3 regions of the Streptomyces sp. NPDC017529 genome follow, and region 2 is predicted to be linked to each of the others. Evidence: predicted binding sites of a transcription regulator. Region 2 holds the regulator's gene; each other region holds the start of a gene.
The links. Region 2 encodes HrcA, which represses chaperone genes, less so after heat shock. Its sites were predicted from a motif close to TTNGCACTCNGNNNNNCNGAGTGCNAA; they were not measured.

Region 1: the regulator HrcA is predicted to act here: its motif matches at 3,084-3,110, upstream of groL (chaperonin GroEL).
Region 3: the regulator HrcA is predicted to act here: its motif matches at 4,925-4,951, upstream of groES (co-chaperone GroES).

What each region holds. Positions count from the first base shown of each region.
Region 1 covers NZ_JBIRJY010000025.1:31,800-38,718, forward strand. Annotated here, with positions in the region: gene ACH4K4_RS34560 (Uma2 family endonuclease) at 1-178, opposite strand, end outside; gene ACH4K4_RS34565 (SDR family NAD(P)-dependent oxidoreductase) at 306-1,118, opposite strand; gene groL (chaperonin GroEL) at 1,272-2,897, opposite strand; gene ACH4K4_RS34575 (cold-shock protein) at 3,272-3,475, opposite strand; gene ACH4K4_RS34580 (MoaD/ThiS family protein) at 3,909-4,187, opposite strand; gene thrC (threonine synthase) at 4,305-5,594, opposite strand; SAM riboswitch class I at 5,612-5,769, opposite strand; gene ACH4K4_RS34590 (glucosyl-3-phosphoglycerate synthase) at 5,933-6,880, shown strand.
Region 2 covers NZ_JBIRJY010000003.1:325,546-332,464, forward strand. Annotated here, with positions in the region: gene ACH4K4_RS08820 (nitronate monooxygenase) at 1-53, opposite strand, end outside; gene dnaJ (molecular chaperone DnaJ) at 210-1,346, opposite strand; gene hrcA (heat-inducible transcriptional repressor HrcA) at 1,347-2,363, opposite strand; gene ACH4K4_RS08835 (MBL fold metallo-hydrolase) at 2,615-3,349, shown strand; gene ACH4K4_RS08840 (DUF3097 domain-containing protein) at 3,378-4,205, shown strand; gene ACH4K4_RS08845 (Uma2 family endonuclease) at 4,221-4,811, opposite strand; gene ACH4K4_RS08850 (hypothetical protein) at 4,932-5,138, opposite strand; partial or broken gene ACH4K4_RS08855 (Uma2 family endonuclease) at 5,221-5,523, opposite strand; gene hemW (radical SAM family heme chaperone HemW) at 5,636-6,868, opposite strand.
Region 3 covers NZ_JBIRJY010000007.1:148,012-154,930, reverse strand. Annotated here, with positions in the region: gene ACH4K4_RS20210 (FtsW/RodA/SpoVE family cell cycle protein) at 1-1,221, opposite strand, end outside; gene ACH4K4_RS20205 (LCP family protein) at 1,272-2,555, opposite strand; gene ACH4K4_RS20200 (sensor histidine kinase) at 2,611-4,008, opposite strand; gene ACH4K4_RS20195 (response regulator transcription factor) at 3,998-4,678, opposite strand; gene groES (co-chaperone GroES) at 5,098-5,406, shown strand; gene groL (chaperonin GroEL) at 5,510-6,919, shown strand, end outside.

The sequences.
Region 1 (6,919 bases), on a different contig from region 2:
GCACCGCGTCGGCGATGCCGTTGTGGTGCGGGTGGGGCGGTGGTACCAGCACGATCTGCTCTTCGTCGATCTCGGCGCGCCAGCCCTCGGGCACGTCCGGCTCGCGCCACGTCTGAAGCAGGTAGTCCCACGGGCGACCGTGGGGTGCCCGGCCGGTCTCGGCCATCGCGGCGGTCATCGCGAGTCCCTTCCGCAGGGGCCTGAGGAGCCGAGCGTAGATCGACATTCGGGCGGCACCGGGCCGCTCGTCCCAGCGTCCCACGATCGCGTGAACCACACACCGAGCCGCCTCGGCACGACGGCCCTCACACAGCGCACCCGTGCAACCCGCCGTCCACGACCAGGTCCTGGCCGGTGACGTACGACGCCTCCTCGGAGGCGAGGAAGGCGACCGCGTCGGCGATGTCCTCGGGGCGGCCGAGGCGGCCCGCCGCCGTCTGGGACCGCAGGTCCGCCGCCTGTGCGTCGCCGATGTCCGACCCCGCGAGCATCGGCGTCTCCACGTAGCCGGGGCTGACCGAATTGACCCGGACGCGGCGCCCGGCGAGCGCGGCCGCCAGCGTCCGGGCGAGATTGTGCGCGGCGGCCTTGGTCGCGGAGTGCAGCGTCGCGTCGGCCCGCCCGCGTTGCAGGAGCGACGAGGCGTTGATGACGACGGAGCCGCCGTCCCGCAGCAGGGGCAGCGCCCGCTGGACGGTGAAGAAGACGCCCTTGAAGTTCACGCCGACCGCCCGGTCGAAGTCGTCCTCGGTGATCTCTTCGAAGGGGGCGGCGGCGTACACCCCGGCGTTGGCGAAGACGATGTCGAGGTGTCCGAAGCGGTCGCGTACGGCTCGCATGACGGCGTCGAGGTCGGCGACGGACGCGGTGTCGCCCCGTACGCCCAGCACCCGGTCCGCGCCGCCGCCCGCGGCCGCCGCCTCCGCCTGTTGCGCCAGCTCGGCCACGGCGGTGTCGAGGCGGCGCGCGTCGCGTCCGCAAACGACCACCCGCGCGCCGTCCGCGAGCAGCCGCCGCGCGGCCGCCAGGCCGACCCCGCTGGTGCCGCCGGTGACCAGGGCGACGGTGTCCGCGCCGAATCGAGCCGTACGGGCGTTCTGCCGGTTCCGTGTCGTCATGGGGCGAGCGTGCCCCGCCGGGCCGGGGACGACGCATGCCACGCGCGAACCCGGCGCCCGCGGCCGTCAGGACGGGGAAACGCCGCTGGGGCGGCACCCCCCTGGGAGGAGGAGTGCCGCCCCAGCGATCTGAGGACAGATGATCCGGGAGGATCAGAAGTCCATGTCACCGCCCGGCATGCCGCCCGGAGCGCCGCCCGCGGCGGCCTTCTCCGGCTTGTCGGCGATGACGGCCTCGGTGGTCAGGAACAGCGCGGCGATCGACGCGGCGTTCTGCAGCGCGGAGCGCGTGACCTTGGCGGGGTCGATGATGCCCTCGGCGATCATGTCGACGTACTCGCCGGTCGCTGCGTTCAGACCGTGGCCGACGGCCAGGTTGCGCACCTTCTCCACGACAACGCCGCCCTCAAGGCCGCCGTTGACGGAGATCTGCTTCAGCGGGGCCTCCAGGGCCAGCTTCACAGCGGCGGCACCGGTGGCCTCGTCGCCCTCCAGCTCCAGCTTCTCGAAGACCGAGGAGGCCTGCAGCAGGGCGACGCCACCGCCGGCGACGATGCCCTCCTCGACGGCCGCCTTCGCGTTGCGAACGGCGTCCTCGATGCGGTGCTTGCGCTCCTTGAGCTCGACCTCGGTGGCGGCACCGGCCTTGATGACGGCCACGCCGCCGGCCAGCTTCGCCAGACGCTCCTGGAGCTTCTCGCGGTCGTAGTCCGAGTCGCTGTTCTCGATCTCGGCGCGGATCTGGTTGACACGGCCCTGGACCTGCTCGCTGTCACCGGCACCGTCGACGATGGTGGTCTCGTCCTTGGTGATGACGACCTTGCGGGCGCGGCCCAGCAGGTCGAGACCGGCGTTCTCCAGCTTGAGGCCGACCTCCTCGGAGATGACCGTGCCGCCGGTGAGGATGGCGATGTCGCCGAGCATGGCCTTGCGGCGGTCGCCGAAGCCCGGGGCCTTGACGGCGACGGACTTGAAGGTGCCGCGGATCTTGTTGACGACCAGGGTCGACAGGGCCTCGCCCTCGACGTCCTCGGCGATGATCAGCAGCGGCTTGCCCGACTGCATGACCTTCTCCAGCAGCGGAAGGAGGTCCTTCACGTTGGAGATCTTCGAGTTGACGATGAGGATGTACGGGTCGTCGAGCGACGCCTCCATACGCTCCATGTCGGTGGCGAAGTACGCCGAGATGTAGCCCTTGTCGAAGCGCATACCCTCGGTGAGCTCCAGCTCCAGACCGAAGGTCTGGGACTCCTCGACGGTGATGACGCCTTCCTTGCCGACCTTGTCCATGGCCTCGGCGATCAGCTCGCCGATCTGGGTGTCGGCGGCGGAGATGGAGGCGGTCGAAGCGATCTGCTCCTTGGTCTCCACGTCCTTGGCCTGCTCCAGCAGGGCGGCGGAGACGGCCTCGACGGCACGCTCGATGCCGCGCTTGAGGGCCATCGGGTTGGCGCCGGCGGCCACGTTGCGCAGGCCCTCGCGGACCAGGGCCTGGGCCAGGACGGTCGCGGTCGTCGTGCCGTCACCGGCGACGTCGTCCGTCTTCTTCGCGACCTCCTTGACCAGCTCGGCGCCGATCTTCTCGTACGGGTCCTCGAGCTCGATCTCCTTGGCGATGGACACACCATCGTTGGTGATCGTGGGGGCGCCCCACTTCTTCTCGAGGACGACGTTGCGGCCCTTGGGGCCAAGGGTGACCTTGACGGCGTCGGCGAGCTGGTTCATCCCGCGCTCGAGACCGCGCCGTGCCTCCTCGTCGAACGCGATGATCTTGGCCATGTGAAGTGGTCCTCCCGGACTGGGGGTCCCCCCGGACTGCGTCTGGGGGAGGGTGGATACTCCGGACCGCGCTGGCGCCCGCGACGGACGGTCTGCGAGCCTGTGGTTCCTTGCCCCACCTGCCCGCGGACCTCACCGAGTCGGTCCTTAGCTGTCACTCTCACTCGTAGAGTGCTAACGCAATGATTAGCACTCGACCCAGGAGAGTGCAAGCGCGTTGGCGGGAGCCATCCCCATCGAGGCCGGGTGTCAAACCAGGCGCGGCCGGGTGACCTGCGGACCCTGGCGGGCACGCCCCCGACCCCACCCGAACACAGAAGGCCCGCGCCCCCTCAAGGGACGCGGACCTTCGTACGCAGCAGTCGGTCGGCGCTTCAGCCGGCCACGCGGACCATGTCCGCCTGCGGCCCTTTCTGGCCCTGCGAGATCTCGAACTCGACCCGCTGACCCTCCTCAAGGGTGCGGTAGCCGTCCATCTGGATCGCGCTGTAGTGGACGAAAACATCCGCACCACCGTCGACCGCGATGAAGCCGTACCCCTTCTCCGCGTTGAACCACTTGACGGTGCCCTGAGCCATGCCTAACTCCCCTATTACTGGCCCTTGCACAGGACCGCACTCCGCGGACCCGGGTCAGACCTCACCCCCCGACAGGAGGGGGTGTGCGCCGGAACGCGTCGACCGCCGCTGAATGTATCTGTCCAACTGCCCAGCGCAACAGGTCAATCGGACGAGAATTCCGGCTGCGAACAATCGCAAATATGAGGATAAGCGGGGATTCTCCCGGGCAAGTCGGGCCGGGCAAAGCTCACCAACGCGACAAATCATGTCCACACTTCGGGCACAACTTGCCGGGGTCTCCCTGGCGGCCGACGGCCGCAGAACGCGGGATCACCACAACTGTATCGCCTTTAACAACACGGAATCGCCCCGTCCACTTTTGTGCGGACGGAGCGATTCCAGCCGAACTACGCAGCGAACCCCAAAAAGATCCGTACGGCTTCTTGACAGTTCAGCAGCCGCCGGCCACCGCGGGAATGATCGAGACGCCCGCGCCGTCCGGCGTCGGCGTCGCCAGGCCCTGCTCGAACCGCACATCGTCGTCGTTGACGTAGACGTTCACGAAGCGGCGCAGCTTGCCGGTGTCGTCCAGGACGCGGGCCGCGATGCCGCTGTGGTTCTTCTCCAGGTCCGCGATGACCTCGGAGAGGGTCGTCCCTTCGGCGGCGACCTCGGCCCGCCCGCCGGTGTAGGTGCGCAGGATGGTCGGGATACGGACGTTGACGCTCATGGTGCTCTGCCTTCCGGCTCGGAGGATGCGAAGAGGCGGGTACGGGCGCACCGGCGCCCGGGCGCGCGTGCGGGAGCCCGCCTCGCGTGACGTTGTGTACCGGCGCGTACGGGGAGGTCAGCCGGCCAGACCGGCGGCGCGGAACGCGTCCAGGCTCGGCCGGATCGTGGCCGTGGGCCCGGTCGTCGGCGCGACGGCGTCCAGCGTCTTGAGCCCGTCGCCGGTGTTCAGCACGACGGTGGTCAGCGCCGGGTCGAGCAGGCCGTCCTCGATCAGCTTCTTCGTGACGCCCACGGTCACCCCGCCGGCGGTCTCGGCGAAGATGCCCTCCGTACGGGCCAGCAGCTTGATCGCGTCGACCACCTGCGCGTCGTTGACGTCCTCGACGGCGCCGCCGGTGCGGCGGGCGATGTCGAGCACGTACGGCCCGTCGGCCGGGTTGCCGATGGCCAGCGACTTGGCGATGGTGTCCGGCTTCTGCGGCCGTACGACGTCGTGGCCCGCCTTGAAGGCCGTGGAGACCGGCGAACAGCCCTCGGCCTGGGCGCCGAAGATCTTGTACGGCTTGTCCTCGACCAGGCCGAGCGCGATCAGCTCCTTCAGCCCCTTGTCGATCTTCGTGAGCTGGGAGCCGGAGGCGATCGGGACGACGATCTGGTCCGGCAGCCGCCAGCCGAGCTGCTCGCAGATCTCGTAGGCGAGGGTCTTGGAACCCTCGCCGTAGTACGGGCGCAGGTTCACGTTGACGAAGCCCCAGCCCTCGCCGAGCGGGTCGCCGATCAGCTCCGAGCAGAAGCGGTTGACGTCGTCGTAGTTGCCCTCGATGCCGACCAGCTCGCCGCCGTACACCGCGGCCATGACGACCTTGCCCGCCTCCAGGTCGTGCGGGATGAACACGCAGGAGCGGAAGCCGGCGCGGGCCGCCGCGGCGCCGACCGCGCCCGCGAGGTTGCCGGTGGAGGAGCAGGACAGCGTGGTGAAGCCGAAGGCGCGGGCGGCCTCGACGGCGATGGCGACGACCCGGTCCTTGAAGGAGTGCGTCGGGTTGCCGGAGTCGTCCTTGACGTACAGGCCGCCGGTGACGCCCAGCTCCCGGGCCAGGTTGTCGGCCTTGACCAGCTTGGTCAGGCCGGGGTTCAGGTTGGGCTTGTCCGCGACGTCGGCCGGCACGGGCAGCAGCGGCGCGTACCGCCAGATGCTGTTGGGGCCGGCCTCGATGCGCTTGCGCAGGCCCTCGGGGTCGCCCGTCGGCAGGTCGTACGCCACTTCCAGCGGCCCGAAGCAGACGGCGCACGCGAAGATCGGTCCGAGGCCGAAGCGCTCGCCGCACTCGCGGCAGGACAGCGCGACGGCCGGGCCCAGGGAAACGGTGGCGGAAGTGGTGCTCTCAACGGATTGCACAGCCATGGAGGCGAGGCCCTTTCTCCTCATCTTCCTCGTGGCGCATCTCGCCACGAGACGGAATTGGCACCTTCCCTAGCCGGGAGCCTCGCGGGCCGCGCGTGACGCGCGGCGACGGAGACCGGCTGGAGGGTTGCCGGGGCTTCAACGGGCCGTATCCCTCTGCCCCTCTGGATGAGCGGTATGGCGCTGGGCCGTGGCCCAGGCGTTTGTCGCGGCGACCCCGGCATGTCCGGGACGATCGCGTTGTTCAAGACTGTAGCTGAAGGCATGGGCGGTTGAGACAGCCGTCCGCACCGCGAGATGGATCACATCGCTGGTCCGGGAACTAAGGAGACGCGCAGGTGCTGCAAGAGGTGGAGCGCTGGCTGGCCAGCCGGTCCTGGTCGGCCGCGGACCGCCCGCTCGACCGGCTGCTGGCCGCCAAGCGCGAGACGGGGCAGACGGTCTCCGTCGTGCTGCCGGCGCTCGACGAGGAGGCGACGGTCGGCGCGATCGTCGAGGCGATCCGTGCCGGGCTGATGACGCCGTCGGTGCCGCTGGTCGACGAGCTGGTGGTGCTGGACTCCGGGTCCACGGACGGCACGGCCAAGGTTGCGGCCGAGGCCGGGGCGCGGGTCGTCCACCGGGACGAGGTGCTGCCGAGGCTGCCCGCGCTGCCCGGCAAGGGCGAGGTGCTGTGGCGTTCCCTGCTGGCCACCGGCGGCGACATCGTCTGCTTCGTCGACGCGGACCTGCGCGAGTTCGACGCCGGTTTCGTCTCCGGCATCGTCGGTCCGCTGCTGACCGACCCGGGCGTGCAGTTCGTCAAGGGCATGTACGACCGTCCGCTGGGCGAGGCGGCCGGGCAGGGCGGCCGGGTCACCGAGCTGGTCGCCCGGCCGCTGCTGAACCTGCACTGGCCGCAGCTCGCCGGGTTCGTGCAGCCGCTGGGCGGGGAGTACGCGGCCCGCCGGTCGCTGCTGGAGCGGCTGCCGTTCCCCGTGGGCTACGGCGTGGAGCTGGGCCTGCTGGTGGACGCGCTGCACACGGCCGGGCTGGACGCGCTGGCCCAGGTCGACGTCGGCGTACGCAAGCACCGCCACCAGAGCGGCCAGGCGCTCGGCAGGATGGCGGCGGCGATCTACCGCACCGCGCAGCTGCGGCTGGCCAGGGGCCACCTGGTGCGCCCGCGGCTGACCCAGTTCGAGCGCGGCGAGGCCGGTTTCGTGCCGCGCACCTGGGACGTGGACACCGAGGAGCGCCCGCCGATGGCGGAGATACCGGAGTACGCGGAGCGCCGCGCGGCCTGAGAGGAGCCTTGGGGCGCCACGGCATGCGCGGCGTTCCGC
Region 2 (6,919 bases):
ATGGGGGCCTGCACGATCGGATAGCGACAGAGATCGGTCAGCGCTGTGGGCATGCCCACATCGTGTCACGCCGACCGCGGGGGGCCGAACCGGGGCCGGACGCGCCAAGATCAAACACGTCCGGCGATCAGGGCACTTCGGACGGAACGCCGAACGGCGGCCGGACCGAGGAGCCCGACCGCCGTTCGCCTGATACCACTACCGGGCGCCTAACGCCCGTTGAACGCGTCCTTCAACCGCGAGAACAGCCCCTGCTGCCCGGGCTGGAACTGGCCTGTCGGGCGTTCCTCGCCGCGCAGCTTGGCGAGCCGCCGCAGCAGCTCCTCCTGCTCCGCGTCCAGCTTCGACGGCGTGATGACCTCCACGTGCACGATGAGGTCGCCGCGCCCGTTGCCGCGCAGGTGCGTGACGCCGCGCCCGTGCAGCGGGATCGACTGGCCGGACTGCGTGCCCGGCCGGATGTCGATCTCCTCTATGCCGTCCAGCGTCTCCAGCGGGCACTTCGTGCCCAGCGCCGCCGCCGTCATGGGGATGGTGACCGTGCAGTGCAGGTCGTCGCCGCGCCGCTGGAAGGTCGGGTGCGGCAGTTCGTGGATCTCCACGTACAGGTCGCCGGCCGGACCGCCGCCCGGGCCGACCTCGCCCTCGCCCGCGAGCTGGATGCGGGTGCCGTTGTCCACACCTGCCGGGATCTTGACCGTCAGCGTGCGGCGCGACCGGATGCGGCCGTCGCCGGCGCACTCCGGGCACGGGGTCGGCACGACCGTACCGAACCCCTGGCACTGCGGGCACGGCCGCGAGGTCATGACCTGGCCCAGGAAGGACCGGGTGACCTGCGAGACCTCGCCGCGGCCGCGGCACATGTCACAGGTCTGCGCCGAGGTGCCCGGCGCCGCGCCCTCACCCGAACAGGTCGTACAGACGACCGCCGTGTCCACCTGGATGTCCTTGGTGGTCCCGAAGGCCGCCTCGTCCAGTTCGACGTCCAGCCGGATCATGGCGTCCTGGCCGCGCCGCGTACGGGACCGCGGTCCGCGCTGCGACGCCGTGCCGAAGAACGCGTCCATGATGTCGGAGAAGTTGCCGAAGCCCGCGCCGAAGCCGCCGGCCCCGCCGCCGCCACCCGCCTGCGAGAGGGGGTCGCCGCCGAGGTCGTAGACCTGCTTCTTCTGCGGATCCGACAACACCTCGTAAGCGGCGTTGATCTCCTTGAACCGCTCCTGGGTCTTGGGATCCGGGTTCACATCCGGGTGCAGCTCGCGGGCCAGCCGCCGGAAAGCCTTCTTGATCTCGTCCTGCGAGGCATCGCGTCGTACGCCCAGGACCGCGTAATAGTCCGTGGCCACTTACGACTCCGCCAGGATCTGTCCGACGTAACGTGCCACTGCGCGTACCGCTCCCATCGTTCCGGGGTAGTCCATGCGGGTCGGTCCGACCACGCCGAGTTTGGCGACTGCCTCGTCGCCCGAACCGTAGCCGACCGCGACGACCGATGTGGACGTCAGGCCCTCATGAGCATTCTCATGCCCGATGCGTACGGTCATGCCGGAGTCCTTGGCCTCCCCGAGCAGTTTGAGGAGCACCACCTGCTCCTCAAGGGCCTCCAGCACCGGCCGGATGGTCAGTGGGAAGTCGTGCCCGAAGCGCGTGAGATTGGCGGTACCGCCGATCATCAGCCGCTCTTCGGTCTCCTCCACGAGAGTTTCCAGCAAGACCGACAGGACTGTCGAGACCGTCCCCCGGTCCTCCTGCTCGAAGGACTCCGGAAGATCCTGCACGAGCTGCGGCACATCCGTGAAACGCCGGCCCACCACACGGCTGTTCAACCGCGCGCGCAGGTCCGCCACGGAAGTCTCCCCGAACGGCGCCGGGCAGTCCACCATGCGCTGCTCGACGCGACCGGTGTCCGTGATCAGGACCAGCATCAGCCGGGCCGGGGCCAGCGACAGCAGCTCCACATGGCGCACCGTGGACCGCGTCAGCGACGGGTACTGCACGACGGCGACCTGCCGCGTCAGCTGCGCCAGCAGCCGTACCGTGCGCCCCACCACGTCGTCCAGGTCGACGGCGCCGTCCAGGAAGTTCTGGATGGCCCGCCGCTCGGGGCTGGAAAGCGGCTTGACGCCCGCCAGCTTGTCGACGAAGAGGCGGTAGCCCTTGTCCGTCGGGATGCGTCCCGCGCTCGTGTGCGGCTGGGCGATGAAACCCTCGTCCTCCAGCGCCGCCATGTCGTTGCGGACCGTGGCGGGCGAGACACCGAGCTGGTGCCGCTGGGTCAGCGCCTTGGAGCCGACCGGCTCCTCGGTGCCGACATAGTCCTGGACGATGGCGCGCAGCACCTCGAGCCTGCGTTCACTGAGCATCGCGCACACCTCCAGTCCGGCCGTTCCACCGGCGCGCGGCCGGGTTCTTCCGGGTCGTCTTCCCTGGCACTCATCAGGTCCGAGTGCCAGACCCTGACCAAGTGTACGGCCGGGTCACCTGGGCAGGGCAAGGGCGGAGGTACCGGAACCGTGCTCCCGGCGCATACGAAAGACGTACCGCGGACGTAGCCGGGCAGCCGGGAACCCCGGCCCGGCGGGCAACGCTATCGCGATGCGGCTAGCGTCTCGGTATGCGTACGACATGGGAGGAAGCCGGGTGGGAACGGCTCGGCACGGGCGTCGGACGCCGCCGGATGCCCGGCTGGGACGAGACGGTCGGCGCCGTCGTCGGCTCCACGGGCGTGCTGATCGTCGACACCGGCGCGACGATCCGCGACGGGGCCGAGCTGCGCCGGCAACTGCGCGCCATCGCGGGCCGGGAAGTGACCCACGTCGCACTGACCCACCCCCACTTCGATCACGTCCTGGGCACCGCGGCCTTCGCCGGAGTCCAGGTCTACGGCGCCGCGGGCCTCGACGAATACCTGCCGCGCGCCCAGGACGACCTGCGGCGCAGCGCCGTCTCGTACGGCGTGGACCCGGACGCCGCCGCGGAGGCCGCCGACGTCCTCGTCCACCCGCACCACCTCGTCTCCGGCGAACGCGCCCTCGACCTCGGGGACCGCCAGGTCCTCCTCGCCAACGCCGGCCCCGGCCACACCGCGTACGACCTGGTGGCCGTCGTCCCCGGCACCCACGGCTCACCCGACGTCGTCTTCTGCGGCGACCTGGTCGAAGAGTCCGGCGAGCCGCAGGCGGGCACCGACGCCGTGCCCTCCCGGTGGCCGGCCGCACTGGACCGGCTGCTGGCCCTCGGCGGGGAGGACGCGGTGTACGTACCCGGGCACGGGGCCGCCGTGGATGCCCGATTTGTCCGTGACCAACGCGACGCACTCAGCCGTCGCTTCGGCGTGTCGCGCCACTGACCGGCCATCCCTTCTTATCGTCTGTCCAATGCGCAGCAGACAGTACGGACCGGACCTCACCCCGCCGTGGAAGAAGCAGCAGCCGGCCCCCGAGGTCGCGGCGGAGCCGGACCTCGTCGTCGAAGAAGCCGTCACCGGATTCTGCGGCGCGGTCGTCCGCTGCGAGAAGACCGCCGAAGGCCCGACCGTCACCCTCGAAGACCGCTTCGGCAAACACCGGGTCTTCCCGATGACCCCGCGCGGCTTCCTCCTGGACGGCAAGGCCGTCACCCTCGTACGGCCCGCCGCCCGCCCGGCCACCCGCGGACCGGCCCGCACCGCCTCCGGCTCCCTCGCCGTCCCCGGCGCCCGCGCCCGCGTCGCCCGCGCCGGGCGCATCTATGTGGAAGGCCGCCACGACGCCGAGCTGGTGGAACGCGTCTGGGGCGACGACCTGCGCATCGAGGGCGTCGTCGTCGAATACCTCGAAGGCGTCGACGACCTCCCGGCCATCGTCCGCTCCTTCTCCCCCGGCCCGGACGCCCGCCTCGGCGTCCTCGTCGACCACCTCGTCCCCGGCTCGAAGGAGTCCCGCATCGCGGCCTCGGTCACCGACCAGGACGTCCTGGTCGTCGGCCATCCGTACATCGACGTCTGGGAAGCGGTGAAGCCGTCCTCGGTCGGCATCCCGGCCTGGCCGTCCGTCCCCCGCGGCCAGGACTGGAAGACGGGCGTGTGCCGGGCTTTGGGCTGGCCGGAGAACACGGGCGCGGCCTGGCAGCACATCCTCTCCCACGTCCACTCCTACAAGGAGCTGGAGCCGGCGCTGCTGGGGCGGGTGGAGGAATTGATCGACTTTGTTACGGCGCCGGGGTGAGGTGCGTCGGTTTCGTTACGGGTGGGAGTGGGGTTTGGCGTCGGGGAGCTTCCTGAACCTGTCGGTGCCCAGCTCGACGCCGAGCAGGTCCAGCGGCACGGGATCGCCGAACTTGGTGATGCGCTGCACCGCGTAATCGGCGTCCTCGCCGCTGCCGACCGGCTCGGTGAGCAGGACGCACTGGCCCATGACGGGGTCGATGATCAGGTAGGCGGGGATCTTGCCGGCGGCGTAGATGTTGCGCTTCAGCCCGTAGTCACGGTCGACGCTTGTCTTGGAGACGACTTCGACGAGCAGGGTGATCACCTCGGTCGGCATGAGCCGCCCGGACTCCGGACCGGCGTCGATCTCCAGGACCACGAGGTCGGGCTGAGGCTCACTGATCTCTTCGAGGATGCCGACGTCCTGGGTCTGCAGACGCTCCCAGCGGTCACTCGGGATCTGATCCTGGACATTCTGGACGATCCGGTTGTGGACCATGTCAGGCCCGGCCATCATCACAATTTCCCCCCGCAGGAGCTCCGTCTTGAATCCCTCGGGAACCTCAAGTTCCTCGAAGAAAGCGACGAGGGGGTGAGTGGTCGGTCGGTCATCCACAGCCGTCATCTCCGTGGTCCTCCGCTTCACGCCGTCGCCATGAGTACGACAGCAGGCTAGGCAGCAGCGTAGGCCGGTCCGCGTGGCAAGCGCATGATTCACCCTGGTGAGTGATCAGCGCACGTCAGGTCAGCGCGGCCGACGATAACGCCTGATGCCGGGGAGTGTCGGGAACTCGCTGGTATCCAGCGTGACATCCAGCAGCTTCAGGGGCACGGCCTCGCCGAACTTGCTGATCCGCTCGACCCGGTAGTCGGCGTTCTCGCCCTCGCCGTACGGTTCGGTGAGCAGGCGGCACTCGGCCACCGTCGGATCGATGATCAGGTAGGCGGGCACCTTGCCCGCCGCGTAGACGGAACCGCTTGACGCGGTAATCGTGGTCGACGCTGGACCGGGAAACGACCTCCAAGAGGAAGGTCACCACCTCTGCCGGGATCAGGCGGCCCGGCCCCGCGAAGGCGTCCCGCGGCAGTACCACCAGGTCGGGCTGTGGCTCACTGGTCTCCAGCGGGAACGAGACGTCTTGTGTCTGCTTACGCTGCCAACGCCGGTACGGAATGTGGTCCGCCACGGACTCGACGATGTCGTTGTGGACCCAGTCGGGCCCCGCCGTCATCACGATGTCCCCTCTGAGAAGCTCCGCTTTGTACCCCTCCGGAACTTCCAGTCGACGGAAGATCTCGGTGGCATCGGTGATCAGCCGGTCATCCACAGCGGTCATCCACAGCGGTCATCTCCGTGGTCCTCCACATCCGCCGCGTACGTTGGCGGCAGCCGATGGACAGGGTAGGCAGTTGTCCGGGACTACGGCGGGCATTCACCCCGTCGAGTGATCAGTCCACCAGATCCCGCACCACCGCGTCCGCCAGCAACCGCCCCCGCAAGGTCAGGACGGCCCGGCCGGCCTCGTACGGGCCGGGCTCCAGGAGGCCGTCGGACAGAGCGCGGGCCGCGGCCTTCGCGCCGGCCGGGGCGAGGAGGGAGAGCGGGCAGCCGGCCGCGAGGCGGAGTTCGAGGAGGATGCGTTCGACGCGGCGGTCCTCGTCGGAGAGGAGTTCGCGGCCCGCGCCGGGTGACCGGCCTTCGCCGAGCGCCTGCGCGTACGCCCCCGGGTGCTTCACGTTCCACCACCGCACGCCGCCGACGTGGCTGTGCGCGCCGGGACCCGCGCCCCACCAGTCCGCGCCCGTCCAGTACAGCTCGTTGTGGCGGCAGCGGCCCGCCTCCGTCGTGGCCCAGTTGGAGACCTCGTACCACTGGAAGCCGGCCGCTGACATCGCCTCCTCGGTGATCAGATAGCGGTCCGCGTGCACGTCGTCGTCGGTCATCGGGACCTCGCCGCGCCGGATCCGGCGGGCCAGCTGGGTGCCCTCCTCGACGATCAGCGCGTACGCGGAGACGTGGTCGGGCGCCGCGCCGAGCGCCGCGTCCAGCGTGGCCCGCCAGTCGTCGTCGGACTCGCCGGGCGTGCCGTAGATCAGGTCGAGGTTGACGTGCTCGAAGCCCGCCGCGCGCGCCTCGGCGACGCACGCTTCGGGGCGGCCCGGTGTATGCGTACGGTCCAGGATCTTCAGGACGTGCTGCCGGGCGCTCTGCATGCCGAAGGAGATCCGGTTGAAGCCGGCCTCCCGGAGTTCGGCGAGGTAGCGCGGGTCGACGGACTCCGGGTTGGCCTCGGTGGTGATCTCCGCGCCGTCCGCCAGCCCGAACTCGTCACGGATCGCGGCAAGCATCCGCCCGAGGCCGGCGGCGGGGAGCAGGGTGGGCGTGCCGCCGCCGACGAACACCGTCTCGACCGGCCGCGGGTCGTCGCCCAGTACCTTGCGCGCCAGCCGGATCTCCTCGGCGACGGTGTCCGCGTAGTTCTCCCGCGAGGCGAGCGCGCCGCCCGAGCCGCGCAGTTCGGTGGCCGTGTACGTGTTGAAGTCGCAGTAGCCGCAGCGCGTCGCGCAGTACGGCACGTGCAGGTAGAACCCGAGGGGCCGGGCGGCGGCGCCGGTCAGGGCGTGACCGGGCAGCGCCCCGTCCTCGGGCATGGGCTCACCATCGGGGAGTGCGGAAGGCATGCCTTCCATTGTCCGGCATGCGGCGGGAACCGCGGGCGGCCCCGGGCCGGG
Region 3 (6,919 bases), on a different contig from region 2:
GACGCCGCCGGAGACGACGAAGACCTGGAGGAGCAGCGCGCCGGCCAGGCCCACGGCCAGCAGCTTGCCGAAGGGGTCGCGGGCGGTGAGGCCGACGCGCAGGCCGCGCTGCGCGAGCAGGACGTACAGGAGCAGTACGGCCATCACTCCGGCCAGGCCCAGTTCCTCGCCGACGGTGGTGAGGATGAAGTCGCTGTTGCCGGCGAAGCCGATCAGTTCGGGGTGGCCCTGGCCCAGGCCGGTGCCGCCGATGCCGCCGCTGCCGAAGCTGAACAGCGCCTGCGCGGCCTGGTCGGACTGTAGGCCCGGGGGCCGCTCGCTCTTGGGCAGGAAGATGTCCATGGGGTGCAGCCAGGCCATGACACGGCCTTTGACGTGCGGTTCGGTCGTGCCGACGACGGCGGCGCCGACCACGGCCATCGCCAGGCCGCACAGCACCCAGCTGGTGCGTTCGGTGGCCATGTAGAGCGTGATCACGAAGAGGCCGAAGAAGATCAGCGAGGTGCCGAGGTCGCGTTCGAAGACCAGCACCAGGAGGCTGATGATCCAGATGGTGAAGATCGGCCCGAGCTGGCGTCCGGGCGGCAGCTGGACGCCCAGGACGCGGCGTCCGGTGAGCGCGAGCGCGTCGCGGTTCGCGGTCAGGTATCCGGCGAAGAACACCGCGATCATGATCTTCACGAACTCGCCGGGCTGGAGTGACAGCGGCCCGACGAAGATCCACCGCTTGGCGCCGTACGTGTCGCCGGGAAAGAACGCCGGGGCCATCAGCAGCACCAGCGCGACCGCCATCGTCAGGTAGATGTAGCGCTGGAGGAAGCGGTGGTCGCGCAGCAGCATCAGCACGGCTATGCAGACCGCCACCCCGATCACCGTCCACACCAGCTGGCCGCCGGCGGCCGGGGCCATGTGCAGGCTGGGCTTGGCCGCGTACGTGTAGTCGAGGCGGTGCAGCAGCACCAGGCCGATGCCGGTGAGCAGGGTGGCGAGCGGCAGGATCAGCGGGTCGGCGCGCTGCGCGAAGCGGCGGATGACCAGGTGCGGGACGAGCGCCATGAAGAACATGGCGGCGGCGAAGCGGGGCAGCCCGGCCGGCAGCCGGCCGTTCATCGACAGGCCGGTGTACGCGTACCCGAAGACCGTGATCAGGACCGCGAGGCCGAGCAGCCACATCTCCGTGCGCCGCCGGTCGGGGGCCTGGGCCAGGGCGGCGAACGTCATCGTGCGCTCGGCGTCGCTCTCCGGCCCCTCGGGGGGCCGCAGCGAGCTCGTCAGTCCACGCACGGGATGCCTCCGCCATCGATCATGGGAGCCGTCTGCCCGGAACCTTGCGCCCCGGAACCGGACTCGGCCGTCGAGGAGGAAGACGAGGGGGCCGGTGACAGGGTTCCCGCAGGTGAGCGAGGTGTGACGGGTCCGGCACCCGGACCGGAAGAGGCTTCGGGCGAGGCGGCGGCGCCGGCGGCGGGCCCGATCTGCCGGGCGACCAGCCGCCGTATCTTGTCCGGATCCACCCGGTTCACGTCCTCCCCCTGGTGCTTGGCGAACCCCTCCACGGGCAGCGTGCTGAATCGTACGTTCCCGCCCGAAAGGTTCTTCGCCTGTTTGACGAACGACAGCAGGTCCCAGCCCTCGTCGATCACCAGGTCCTGCTTGGCCGCATCCATCAGTCTGACCAGCCGCAGCGGGTCGGTGAAGGTGCCGGCCGAGTTCAGCTTGTGCGTGGCGGAGGCCAGGAACGCCTGCTGGCGGCGCGTACGGTCCAGGTCGCCCGCGGCCAGGCCGTGCCGCTGCCGTACGAAGGCCAGCGACTGCGGCCCGTCGAGCGTCTGCCGCCCGGCCGGGAAGTCGGCACCCGAGTACCGGTCCTCGACCGCGTGCTTCAGGCACACCGGCACACCGTCGAGCGCGTCCGCGAGGTGCAGGAAACCCACCAAGCTGACCTCGGCGAAGTGATCGACCGGCACGCCGAGGAAGTTCCGTACCGTCTCGATCTCCGCCCGGCGGCCCGCCTCCCGCCCCTCGCGCTCCAGCCGGTCGCGGTCGGTGACGCCCTGCCGCGCGAGCCGGCCCTCCGCCGCGGCCTTGGCCAGCCCGTACGCCTTCTTGATCTTGTCCTTGCCGTGTCCCGGAATGTCCACGAGATCGTCGCGCGGTATGGAGAACGCGGTGGCCCGCCCGCCACCCCCAGGCACATGCAGCAATATCAGGGTGTTGGTGTTGTACCCGCCGATATCGGACGAGGCGCCCGCGTGCAGCTTCTCCAGCACGTCCTTCGGCAGATCGCCGCCGTTCCGGTCCCTGCGGCTGTCCAGTCCCATCAACAGGATGTTGACCGCCCCGCCGGACGACCGCGGCGCCCCGTCGCCGAGCGCCCGCGACGAGCCGATCCGCCCGGCCAGGTCCTGGTAGAAGTACCAACCCGCACCGGCAGTGCACAGCAGGAGCACACAGCCCCAGAGCGCCGCCCCGCGCAGGACACGGCGCCGCGGTCTGCGCCGGCGCCCCTGCGGGCGCAGTACGTCCGGGGTGGTGAGCCTGCGACGGTGCTTCATCCGGACAGACTGGCCGGACGGCGCTGAAGGAAGCCTGAAGGTCCTGAAGGCGCGTTCAGGACCGCGCGGGCACGGGAAGGGCGGCCACGAAACGAGCACCGGACCGGCCGCCCGCCCGGCCCCGCACGGTCAGGTCCCCGCCGTGCGCGCGGGCGATCTCGCGCGCGATCGCCAGGCCCAGCCCGGTGCCGCCGCTCTCCCGGTCGCGCGCGGCGTCGAGGCGGGCGAAGCGCTCGAAGACCTGCTCCCGGCTCCCCTCGGGAACACCGGGCCCGTCGTCCTCGACCGCCAAGAACCCCGACCGGCCACCGGCCCACGCCACGACCCGCACCTCCGACGCCGCATAGCGCAGCGCGTTGTCGACCAGATTGGTCAGCAGACGCTCCAACTGCGCCGGATCACCCCGTACAGGCACCGGCTCGCCCGCCACGACCACCAGCCGCGGCCCGTGCGCCCCCGGCCGCCGCGCGGCCTCCTCGGCGGCGAGCAGCGCCAGGTCCACCGGTTCCGCCGCCCGCGGGGCATGCGCGTCGAGCCGGGCGAGCAGCAGCAGGTCCGCGGCGATCCGCTGAAGGCGTTCGGTGTCGCGCAGCGCGGCGCGTACGGACGCGGACGGCCCGGCGGCCGCGAGAGCCACCTCCAAGCGGGAGCGCACCGCCGCGATCGGGTTGCGCAGCTCGTGCGAAGCGTCGGCGACGAACTGGCGCTGCCGGGTGACGGCCTGCTCCAGCCGGTCCAGGGTGGCGTTGACCGTACGGGCCAGCAGCGCGATCTCGTCGGCGCCCGCCGGGTCCGGCACCCGCCGGTCCAGCTCACTCTCACTGACGGCGGCCAGCTCCCTCCTGATGGCGGTGACCGGGCGCAGCGCGAGCCCGGTGACCGCCCAGGCGATCGCGGCGGCCAGCGCGATCAGCGGCGGGGCACTGGCGAGCAGGGCGACGCCGATGGCGTGCGTGGCGTCGTCCACGTCCGAAAGGACCGTCACGGCGTACACGTACCGCTCCTGCCCGCTGCCGCCGGGCGGCGCGGCGCGCACCACCACCACGTCCGCGCGCGAGCCGCCCGCGGCGGCGGCCGGGGCGCCGCTGACGACGCGGTCGGCGGAGTCCTGCCCGTACGGCGGCCGGAAGCCCGTCAGCTCGGCGGCGAGAGGATCGGCGGAACGCAGACTCGTGGCGACGACCCGGCCCGCCGCGTCGAGGACCAGCACCAGGTCGACACCGTCCGCCGGCGAGGACAGCACCTCGGGGAGAGCGCCCGTGTCCGCCTGCGCCGCGACCTTGCGGGCGGCGACCTCGGTGCGGCTGGTGGTGTTGTCCAGGAGGTTGGCGCGCAGCATCACATAGAGCCAGCCGCCGCCGGCGGCCAGCACGCAGGCCATCGCCAAGGCGGCGGCCGCGGCGGCGCGCCCCCGCATGGAGCGGAGCCCCGGCACCCGGGGGTCAGTCGTCACCGGGCGCCATCCGGTACCCCCTGCCGTGCACGGTACGGATCGAATGGCGGCCGAACGGCGTGTCGATCTTCCGCCGCAGGGAGGAGACGTACACCTCGACGATGTTGGGATCGATGTCGGCCGGCGAGTCCCAGACCTCGTCGAGGATGTCCCGCTTGGCGACCGCCTGGCCGTCGCCCGCCATGAGACAGCGCAGCACGGCCAGTTCGCGGGCGGTCAGCTCGATCTCGGCGTCGCCGCGCCGGCAGCGCCGGGCGTCGGCGTCCAGGGTGAGGTCGCCGCACTGGAGCGTACGGGGGCGCTCGGCGGCCCGGCCGCGCCGGGTGAGGGCGCGCAACCTGGCGAGCAGCACGACGAAGGAGAACGGCTTGGTGAGGTAGTCGTCGGCGCCCGCGTCCAGGCCCTCGGCCACGTCGTACTCGCCGTCCTTGGCGGTCAGCATCAGTACGGGCGTCCAGTCGTCCTGCCGCCGCAGCCGCCCACAGATCTCGAACCCGCTGGGACCGGGAAGCATGACGTCCAGCACGATCGCGTCGTACGCCCCGCTGAGCGCCAGCTCCAGCCCACGGTGACCGTCGTGGGCAACATCCACCCAGTGCCCCTCGGCAGCCAGCCCCCGCCGCAACGAGTCGGCCAGCCCCGCTTCATCCTCGACGACCAGTATCCGCATGGTCCCATTGTGGAGGTTTGTACGCCGATGACGGGGCCATGCAACCGGGTTGGTGCGCGGCTGATGATCTTTTTCTTCCCCGTCCCCTGCGCGGCCCCGACCTCCAACGAAACCAGCGCACCCCCGCGCAGAGCGCAAAGCCCGCGCCCAGCGCGACACCGCCCCGCACGCGAGGGTTGCGCCCCCAGACACCTGGGCAGGACGTCACGGGCCGCACCCCCCACGCAACACGCGCCGCAAGGCGCATTGGCACTCCGCTTGACCGAGTGCTAACCGCGTCATAGTCTCGGCTCTGGCACTCTCCACCGGGGAGTGCCAAACACAGCGACGGGCAGGTCCGGCACCCGCGACGACGGATCCACCTGGTCGCCACCTCAGACAGTTAACCCCGTGAGATCTCCGAAGGGGGAGGTCGGATCGTGACGACCGCCAGCTCCAAGGTTGCCATCAAGCCGCTTGAGGACCGCATCGTGGTCCAGCCGCTCGACGCCGAGCAGACCACGGCTTCGGGCCTGGTCATTCCGGACACTGCCAAGGAGAAGCCCCAGGAGGGCGTCGTCCTGGCCGTGGGCCCGGGCCGCTTCGAGGACGGCAACCGTCTTCCGCTCGACGTGACCGTCGGCGACGTCGTGCTCTACAGCAAGTACGGCGGCACCGAGGTGAAGTACAACGGCGAGGAGTACCTCGTTCTCTCGGCTCGCGACGTGCTCGCGATCGTCGAGAAGTAATTCACCGAAGATTGCCTTGATCTGCGCCCCTGGTTCCCGCGTCTAAACAACCGGTCGCCCGGGGCGCAGTTCGTTGGAGAGAACGACTAAGGACACGTAACTCATGGCGAAGATCCTGAAGTTCGACGAGGACGCCCGTCGCGCCCTTGAGCGCGGCGTCAACAAGCTTGCCGACACCGTGAAGGTGACGATCGGCCCCAAGGGCCGCAACGTCGTCATCGACAAGAAGTTCGGCGCCCCGACCATCACCAACGACGGTGTCACCATCGCCCGCGAGGTCGAGGTCGACGACCCGTACGAGAACCTCGGCGCGCAGCTGGTGAAGGAGGTGGCGACCAAGACCAACGACATCGCTGGTGACGGCACCACCACCGCCACCGTGCTGGCCCAGGCGCTGGTGCGCGAGGGTCTGCGCAACGTCGCCGCCGGTGCTTCCCCGGCCGCCCTGAAGAAGGGCATCGACGCCGCGGTCAAGGCCGTGTCCGAGGACCTCCTCGCGACCGCCCGCCCGATCGACGAGAAGTCCGACATCGCCGCCGTCGCCGGTCTGTCCGCCCAGGACAAGCAGGTCGGCGAGCTGATCGCCGAGGCGATGGACAAGGTCGGCAAGGACGGTGTCATCACCGTCGAGGAGTCCAACACCTTCGGCCTGGAGCTGGACTTCACCGAGGGCATGGCCTTCGACAAGGGCTACCTGTCGCCGTACATGGTCACCGACCAGGAGCGCATGGAAGCGGTCCTGGAGGACCCGTACATCCTCATCCACCAGGGCAAGATCGGTTCGATCCAGGACCTGCTGCCGCTGCTGGAGAAGGTCATCCAGGCCGGCTCCTCCAAGCCGCTGCTGATCATCGCCGAGGACGTCGAGGGCGAGGCCCTGTCGACGCTGGTCGTCAACAAGATCCGCGGCACCTTCAACGCCGTCGCCGTCAAGGCGCCCGGCTTCGGTGACCGCCGCAAGGCGATGCTGGGCGACATGGCCGCGCTGACCGGCGCGACCGTCATCGCCGAAGAGGTCGGCCTCAAGCTGGACCAGGCCGGTCTGGACGTGCTGGGCACCGCCCGCCGCGTGACCGTCACCAAGGACGACACCACCATCGTCGACGGTGGCGGCAAGTCCGAGGACGTCGAGGGCCGCGTCAACCAGATCAAGGCCGAGATCGAGTCCACCGACTCGGACTGGGACCGCGAGAAGCTCCAGGAGCGCCTGGCGAAGCTGGCCGGCGGCGTCTGCGTGATCCGCGTGGGTGCGGCCACCGAGGTCGAGCTCAAGGAGAAGAAGCACCGTCTGGAGGACGCCATCTCCGCGACCCGCGCCGCGGTCGAGGAGGGCATCGTCTCCGGTGGTGGCTCCGCTCTGGTGCACGCCGCCAAGGTGCTGGAGGGTTCGCTCGGCAAGGAGGGTGACGAGGCCACCGGTGTCGCCGTCGTCCGCCGTGCCGCCGTCGAGCCGCTGCGCTGGATCGCGGAGAACGCCGGTCTTGAGGGCTACGTCATCACCTCGAAGGTGGCG